One region of the Halobacillus naozhouensis genome, then DNA from elsewhere that is predicted to be linked to it. Evidence: a T-box and tRNA genes for the amino acid it is inferred to sense, from the RefSeq annotation. Region 1 holds a T-box; the other regions hold tRNA genes.

Region 1 (2,245 bases):
GTACGAGGCGAACGACACGTTTAAACTCATCCTTCAACTGATCTGGGCGAGCAAAGATATGAGCATCATTCAAGGTCATCGCTCGAACACGCTGCAAGCCAGCAAGAGCTCCAGACATTTCATGACGGTGCATTGTTCCCAGTTCAGCAATCCGGACGGGAAGGTTACGATAACTGTAAAACTCATTTTTATACACCATCATATGGTGCGGACAGTTCATTGGGCGCAGAACTAAGTCTTCATTGTCCATTTCCAATGTTGGGAACATGTCATCTTGATAGTGATCCCAGTGCCCACTTGTTTTATAAAGGTCTACACTCCCTAGCACAGGTGTGTACACATGGTCATAACCTAAACGTTCTTCTGTATCAACTATATAACGCTCAATGTTACGACGAATTGTCGCCCCTTTCGGTAACCAGAGCGGCAAGCCTTGCCCTACTTTTTGATTGACTGTAAACAGCCCCAGCTCCTTACCTAGTTTACGATGATCGCGCTCTTTTGCTTCCTCTAAAAGATGAAGATATTCTTCAAGTTGTGCTTTTTTCTCAAATGCTGTCCCATAAATTCGCTGCAGCATCTTGTTATCACTGTCCCCACGCCAATAGGCACCAGAGATGTTCAGTAACTTAAATATTTTAATTTTACTCGTTTGAGGAACATGAACTCCACGGCAAAGGTCGAAAAATTCACCTTGTTTATAAATGGTAAGGGTCTCCCCTTCTGGGATATCTTGAATAAGCTCGAGTTTTAAATCATCACCAAGCTCTTTATACTTTTCAATTGCCTCTTCACGAGTAAGTTCAATTCGCTGGATTTCAAGATTCTCATCAACGATACGCTGCATTTCCTTCTCAATTTTCGGCAAATCCTCAGGTGTTAAAGAAACATCGAGGTCAATATCGTAGTAAAAACCACTTTCAATCACAGGACCGACACCAAGCTTGACCTCACCATACAGACGTTTAATAGCTTGTGCCATTAAATGGGCTGTAGAGTGACGCAGAATATCGATTCCTTCTGGATTTTTATAAGTTAAAATTTCCACTGCACCGTCCTGTTCAATGGGACGCCTTAAATCATAATCTTCTCCATCTAATTTAATTGCTAATGATTGTTTCTTAAGCCCTGGCGAAATCGACTGGGCAATCTCTTCTCCAGTAGTTCCTATAGGAAATTCCTTCTTATTACCATCTGGAAACGTAATATGAATTGCTTCTGCCATGTTGCCACTCCTTTTTCATAAAATTAAAAAAACGCTCGCCCCTTCTGCTGCTAAGCAAAAGGGGCGAGCGTGATTACTCGCGGTTCCACCCATCAATTCCCACAAAAAATACTTTGTGGCTCCATTCATCCTTAACGCGGACCAAACGCTGTTTATTACTCATTTCCTTTCACAAACAGAGCTCAGAGGTGGTAAACAGCTAATCCGTCAAGGAAGAGTTTTCAGCCAGTGACTCTTCTCTCTATACAAGCGTCCATTAGAGTTCTTGTCCTCATCAGTGCAGTAAATATATGTAGGTATTATAGCGGTAAACAAGAAAGAAATCAAGCCCAATCGAAAGGAAATTCCGAAAGGGGCTTACAAGACGCTTTTTCTTCAAACAAATTTGTTAGCAAATCAAGCTTCGAATCTCCCAAGTGATCAGAATAAATAATTAGCTCGTCCGGCGCAAAAATAAGGGCTGGGGTAATTCCAAAATTAATAGGTAAATTGGTTAGAAAAGGAGCTGGATATTGATTCAAATAAAGAACGAGTTCGTCCCGACTAACTTTATTTCCCTCATCATGGAAATAATGAAGCTCCTCGTCATGAAATACATGTAATACATGCACCCCCGTGTCCCTATTATTGACACCGCGCCTCCATGAATCAACCATAAGCTGATGCGCCTCTTCCAGCTTATATTCATCTAATATTTTCCCTGTAAAATCCACTAAATCCTCATAGATCTTTTCCAGACAAACAGCACTTAACCAGTCAAAATCGACATAAAAACGACCTGATAACTTGTCATTTACACATGTCTCGATAGCTTGTTCTAAATCAGGGATTACAATTCCTGCCGGAGGTTCCAGTCTGAACTCACTGCTCAATTCTATAATCCGTTTAATCTCCTGCTTTTCTTTATAGTGAAATACATGCTTGAGTACACCCTCTGTCCATGGTGCCAGCTTTTGATCCTTAATGACTCTTGTCACACTTTGTACAAAATCATTAAAAACTTCTCTCAACGACAACTCA
Region 2 (2,245 bases), 1.8 Mb from region 1:
CTCGTAACCCATGCTCCTTACAGGCCCTTTCAATCATTCTCGTCCCCGGTTTTCGGCACTTGCATTTTGCTGCTGGCGTGTGGGGACAGACATAGACTCCATCAAATCCAAAGCTGTTTAATTCATTTCGGAAGTTTTCCATTGTTGCTTCCCCTTCAGCAATTCCAGGCTGGTTTGTAAAGGAGAATAACTTTGTACCGTTCTCCTGCACCTCACGAAACTTGGCTTGGACCCCCGGGTACAACTGAAATTCACCTGGATACTCAATTCTATCCGAACCACCCATAGTTCCATCACGATCAACAAAGATAGCTTTCACTAGTTTTCTCTCCTCTATGAAAGGAATTTTCAGATATGTCCTATCAAAAAAAGCTGATATCTATCATGATATCAGCTTGACCTTATATGTATTGGTGGAGCCTAGCGGGATCGAACCGCTGACCTCCTGCGTGCAAAGCAGGCGCTCTCCCAGCTGAGCTAAGGCCCCTATATTAATGAAAGACGGAATTGCCTATACAATATCCGTCTCTCGGGATGAGCCATGGAGGGCTCGAACCTCCGACCCTCTGATTAAAAGTCAGATGCTCTACCAACTGAGCTAATGGCTCGTAATTAAGAGTGTTTCTCGTACTTTTTTAGGTGATGCTCGTCGTGTTGCAAGTATAAACAGTGAAGCTGCACTCCTCGCAAGCCTGCAAGGAAGTAACACAAGCAGTTGGCTTGCTCTACCAACTGAGCTAATGGCTCGTAATTAAGAGTGTTTCTCGTGCGTTTGTAAGTAATGCTTGTTCACTAATGAATCGGTAACAGGACGTTTATGTATTTACTGCAAATAAAAAAGGCCTTGTTTCCCTATTGAGATAAAATGGCTGGGCCAGCTGGATTCGAACCAGCGCATGACGGTACCAAAAACCGTTGCCTTACCGCTTGGCTATGGCCCAACATTACAAAAATTAGTATGTACTGTTTAACACATCTTATACGTTAAAAGTTAAAAAAGTAAATGGTGGAGGGAGCAGGACTCGAACCTGCGAACCCGATGGGAGCGGATTTACAGTCCGCCGCGTTTGGCCAACTTCGCTATCCCTCCATTGTTATACAAGTGTTAATGGTGCCGGCCAGAGGACTTGAACCCCCAACCTACTGATTACAAATCAGTTGCTCTGCCAGTTGAGCTAGGCCGGCGATGAATGGTGGAGGATGCAGGGCTCGAACCTGCGACCCCTTGCTTGTAAGGCAAGTGCTCTCCCAGCTGAGCTAATCCTCCAAGGTTCATAAAAGTGAAAATCAGTGGTGACCCGTACGGGATTCGAACCCGTGTTACCGCCGTGAAAGGGCGGTGTCTTAACCACTTGACCAACGGGCCATTACATACTTCTTCAGAGCTTCCAGCCGGACTTGAACCGGCGACCCCTTCCTTACCATGGAAGTGCTCTACCACTGAGCTATGGAAGCAAGTGGCTCCACCGGTAGGATTCGAACCTACGACCGATCGGTTAACAGCCGATTGCTCTACCACTGAGCTACGGTGGAATAAATATAAAGATATGACGTGGCCGCGTCCTACTCTCACGGGGATCAACCCGACTACCATCGGCGCTGAAGAGCTTAACTGCTGTGTTCGGCATGGGAACAGGTGTGACCTCTTCGCTGTCGCCACCACATCATTCTGTTAGGAAGGGTGAACCTTCAAAACTGGATAAGAGGGGCAAGACAAACATCATGTTTACGTTTCATAATCTAGCTTTGACTCCCATAAAGGTCGTCTCCGCTTTTTGATATAGTTAAGTCATCGATTGATTAGTATCCGTCAGCTCCACGTGTCACCACGCTTCCACCTCGGACCTATCGACCTCATCGTCTCTGAGGAATCTTACTTACTTGGCGTAAGGGGAAATCTCATCTCAAGGGGGGCTTCATGCTTAGATGCTTTCAGCACTTATCCCGTCCACACGTAGCTACCCAGCCATGCTCCTGGCGGAACAACTGGTACACCAGCGGTGTGTCCATCCCGGTCCTCTCGTACTAAGGACAGCTCCTTTCAGATTTCCAACGCCCACGACGGATAGGGACCGAACTGTCTCACGACGTTCTGAACCCAGCTCGCGTACCGCTTTAATGGGCGAACAGCCCAACCCTTGGGACCGACTACAGCCCCAGGATGCGATGAGCCGACATCGAGGTGCCAAACCTCCCCGTCGATGTGGACTCTTGGGGGAGATAAGCCTGTTATCCCCGGGGTAGC
Region 3 (2,245 bases), 1.7 Mb from region 1:
CACCCCCGAAGGGGATCTGCCTGCTTCCTGCGCTCGACTTGCATGTATTAGGCACGCCGCCAGCGTTCGTCCTGAGCCAGGATCAAACTCTCCATAAAAGTTAAGTTTGCTTGTGCACGCATGCACTGCCTTCAACGTTGCAACAGGACGTTGCGAACCTAGTTGAAGATCCTTTGACTCTTTGCACACCGAATGTGCTTGTTTGTATTCCCTCTATATAATAGAAAGAATGTGTTGACGTACTGGTTGGTTCGTTCAGTTTTCAAAGATCAAAATGGTGGAGCCTAGCGGGATCGAACCGCTGACCTCCTGCGTGCAAAGCAGGCGCTCTCCCAGCTGAGCTAAGGCCCCGTTAAATTGGTTAGAGATGGTCGGGAAGACAGGATTCGAACCTGCGACCCCTTGGTCCCAAACCAAGTGCTCTACCAAGCTGAGCTACTTCCCGTAAGAAAAATGGCGCGCCCGAGAGGAGTCGAACCCCTAACCTTCTGATCCGTAGTCAGACGCTCTATCCAATTGAGCTACGGGCGCATATATTATTATGGTGCCGAGGGCCGGACTCGAACCGGCACGGTAGTAACCTACCGCAGGATTTTAAGTCCTGTGCGTCTGCCAATTCCGCCACCCCGGCTTGACAAGCTTTCTAGGTCTCTGATTTCTCATTTAAGTAATAATGGAGCGGAAGACGGGATTCGAACCCGCGACCCCCACCTTGGCAAGGTGGTGTTCTACCACTGAACTACTTCCGCGTATAATGCGGGTGGAGGGACTTGAACCCCCACGCCGTGAAGCACTAGATCCTAAATCTAGCGTGTCTGCCAATTCCACCACACCCGCTAAAAAATGGTGAGCCATGGAGGGCTCGAACCTCCGACCCTCTGATTAAAAGTCAGATGCTCTACCAGCTGAGCTAATGGCTCTTGATCAAAAGTGAATCAAATAACGTTGTATCAATGGTGCCGGCCAGAGGACTTGAACCCCCAACCTACTGATTACAAATCAGTTGCTCTGCCAGTTGAGCTAGGCCGGCGATGAATGGTGGAGGATGCAGGGCTCGAACCTGCGACCCCTTGCTTGTAAGGCAAGTGCTCTCCCAGCTGAGCTAATCCTCCGGATTATGTAATAAGGCTTGGCAGTGTCCTACTCTCACGGGGATCAACCCGACTACCATCGGCGCTGAAGAGCTTAACTGCTGTGTTCGGCATGGGAACAGGTGTGACCTCTTCGCCGTCACCACCAAACCTTATTATTTTCAAGGACAAGATATATTATATGATCCTTGAAGGAAAATTTCAAGGTTTTTTTTGAAAACCTTCAAAACTGGATAAGAGGGGCAAGACAAACATCATGTTTACGTTTAATAATCTAGCTTTGACTCCCATAAAGGTCGTCTCCGCTTTTTGATATAGTTAAGTCATCGATTGATTAGTATCCGTCAGCTCCACGTGTCACCACGCTTCCACCTCGGACCTATCGACCTCATCGTCTCTGAGGAATCTTACTTACTTGGCGTAAGGGGAAATCTCATCTCAAGGGGGGCTTCATGCTTAGATGCTTTCAGCACTTATCCCGTCCACACGTAGCTACCCAGCCATGCTCCTGGCGGAACAACTGGTACACCAGCGGTGTGTCCATCCCGGTCCTCTCGTACTAAGGACAGCTCCTTTCAGATTTCCAACGCCCACGACGGATAGGGACCGAACTGTCTCACGACGTTCTGAACCCAGCTCGCGTACCGCTTTAATGGGCGAACAGCCCAACCCTTGGGACCGACTACAGCCCCAGGATGCGATGAGCCGACATCGAGGTGCCAAACCTCCCCGTCGATGTGGACTCTTGGGGGAGATAAGCCTGTTATCCCCGGGGTAGCTTTTATCCGTTGAGCGACGGCCCTTCCATACGGTACCGCCGGATCACTAAGCCCGACTTTCGTCCCTGCTCGACTTGTAAGTCTCGCAGTCAAGCTCCCTTGTGCCTTTACACTCTGCGAATGATTTCCAACCATTCTGAGGGAACCTTTGGGCGCCTCCGTTACTCTTTAGGAGGCGACCGCCCCAGTCAAACTGCCCACCTGACACTGTCTCCGAACCGGATCACGGTCCTGGGTTAGAATGTCCGTACAGCCAGGGTGGTATCCCACCAGCGCCTCCACCGAAGCTAGCGCTCCGGTTTCTCAGGCTCCCACCTATCCTGTACAAGCTGTACCAACATTCAATATCAGGCTACAGTAAAGCTCCACGGGGTC

Evidence for each region. A T-box is a leader RNA that pairs with one kind of tRNA and senses whether it is charged. The one in region 1 lies ahead of thrS (threonine--tRNA ligase), so its partner is inferred to be a tRNA-Thr.
Region 2: it encodes a tRNA-Thr, which carries the amino acid that the T-box ahead of thrS (threonine--tRNA ligase) is inferred to sense. The anticodon was not compared.
Region 3: it encodes a tRNA-Thr, which carries the amino acid that the T-box ahead of thrS (threonine--tRNA ligase) is inferred to sense. The anticodon was not compared.

Annotation. Positions count from the first base shown of each region.
Region 1 covers NZ_CP121671.1:2,625,567-2,627,811, forward strand. The annotation lists gene thrS (threonine--tRNA ligase) at 1-1,225, opposite strand, end outside; T-box leader at 1,282-1,512, opposite strand; gene ytxC (sporulation protein YtxC) at 1,549-2,245, opposite strand, start outside.
Region 2 covers NZ_CP121671.1:192,527-194,771, reverse strand. The annotation lists gene P9989_RS01175 (HAD-IIIA family hydrolase) at 1-319, opposite strand, end outside; tRNA gene P9989_RS01170 (tRNA-Ala) at 412-487, opposite strand; tRNA gene P9989_RS01165 (tRNA-Lys) at 536-608, opposite strand; tRNA gene P9989_RS01160 (tRNA-Gln) at 867-941, opposite strand; tRNA gene P9989_RS01155 (tRNA-Tyr) at 1,005-1,090, opposite strand; tRNA gene P9989_RS01150 (tRNA-Thr) at 1,110-1,185, opposite strand; tRNA gene P9989_RS01145 (tRNA-Val) at 1,192-1,267, opposite strand; tRNA gene P9989_RS01140 (tRNA-Glu) at 1,292-1,366, opposite strand; tRNA gene P9989_RS01135 (tRNA-Thr) at 1,384-1,455, opposite strand; tRNA gene P9989_RS01130 (tRNA-Asn) at 1,459-1,533, opposite strand; rRNA gene rrf (5S ribosomal RNA) at 1,551-1,664, opposite strand; rRNA gene P9989_RS01120 (23S ribosomal RNA) at 1,781-2,245, opposite strand, start outside.
Region 3 covers NZ_CP121671.1:114,493-116,737, reverse strand. The annotation lists rRNA gene P9989_RS00685 (16S ribosomal RNA) at 1-98, opposite strand, end outside; tRNA gene P9989_RS00680 (tRNA-Ala) at 276-351, opposite strand; tRNA gene P9989_RS00675 (tRNA-Pro) at 369-445, opposite strand; tRNA gene P9989_RS00670 (tRNA-Arg) at 455-531, opposite strand; tRNA gene P9989_RS00665 (tRNA-Leu) at 543-631, opposite strand; tRNA gene P9989_RS00660 (tRNA-Gly) at 675-749, opposite strand; tRNA gene P9989_RS00655 (tRNA-Leu) at 756-837, opposite strand; tRNA gene P9989_RS00650 (tRNA-Lys) at 845-920, opposite strand; tRNA gene P9989_RS00645 (tRNA-Thr) at 955-1,030, opposite strand; tRNA gene P9989_RS00640 (tRNA-Val) at 1,037-1,112, opposite strand; rRNA gene rrf (5S ribosomal RNA) at 1,128-1,241, opposite strand; rRNA gene P9989_RS00630 (23S ribosomal RNA) at 1,406-2,245, opposite strand, start outside.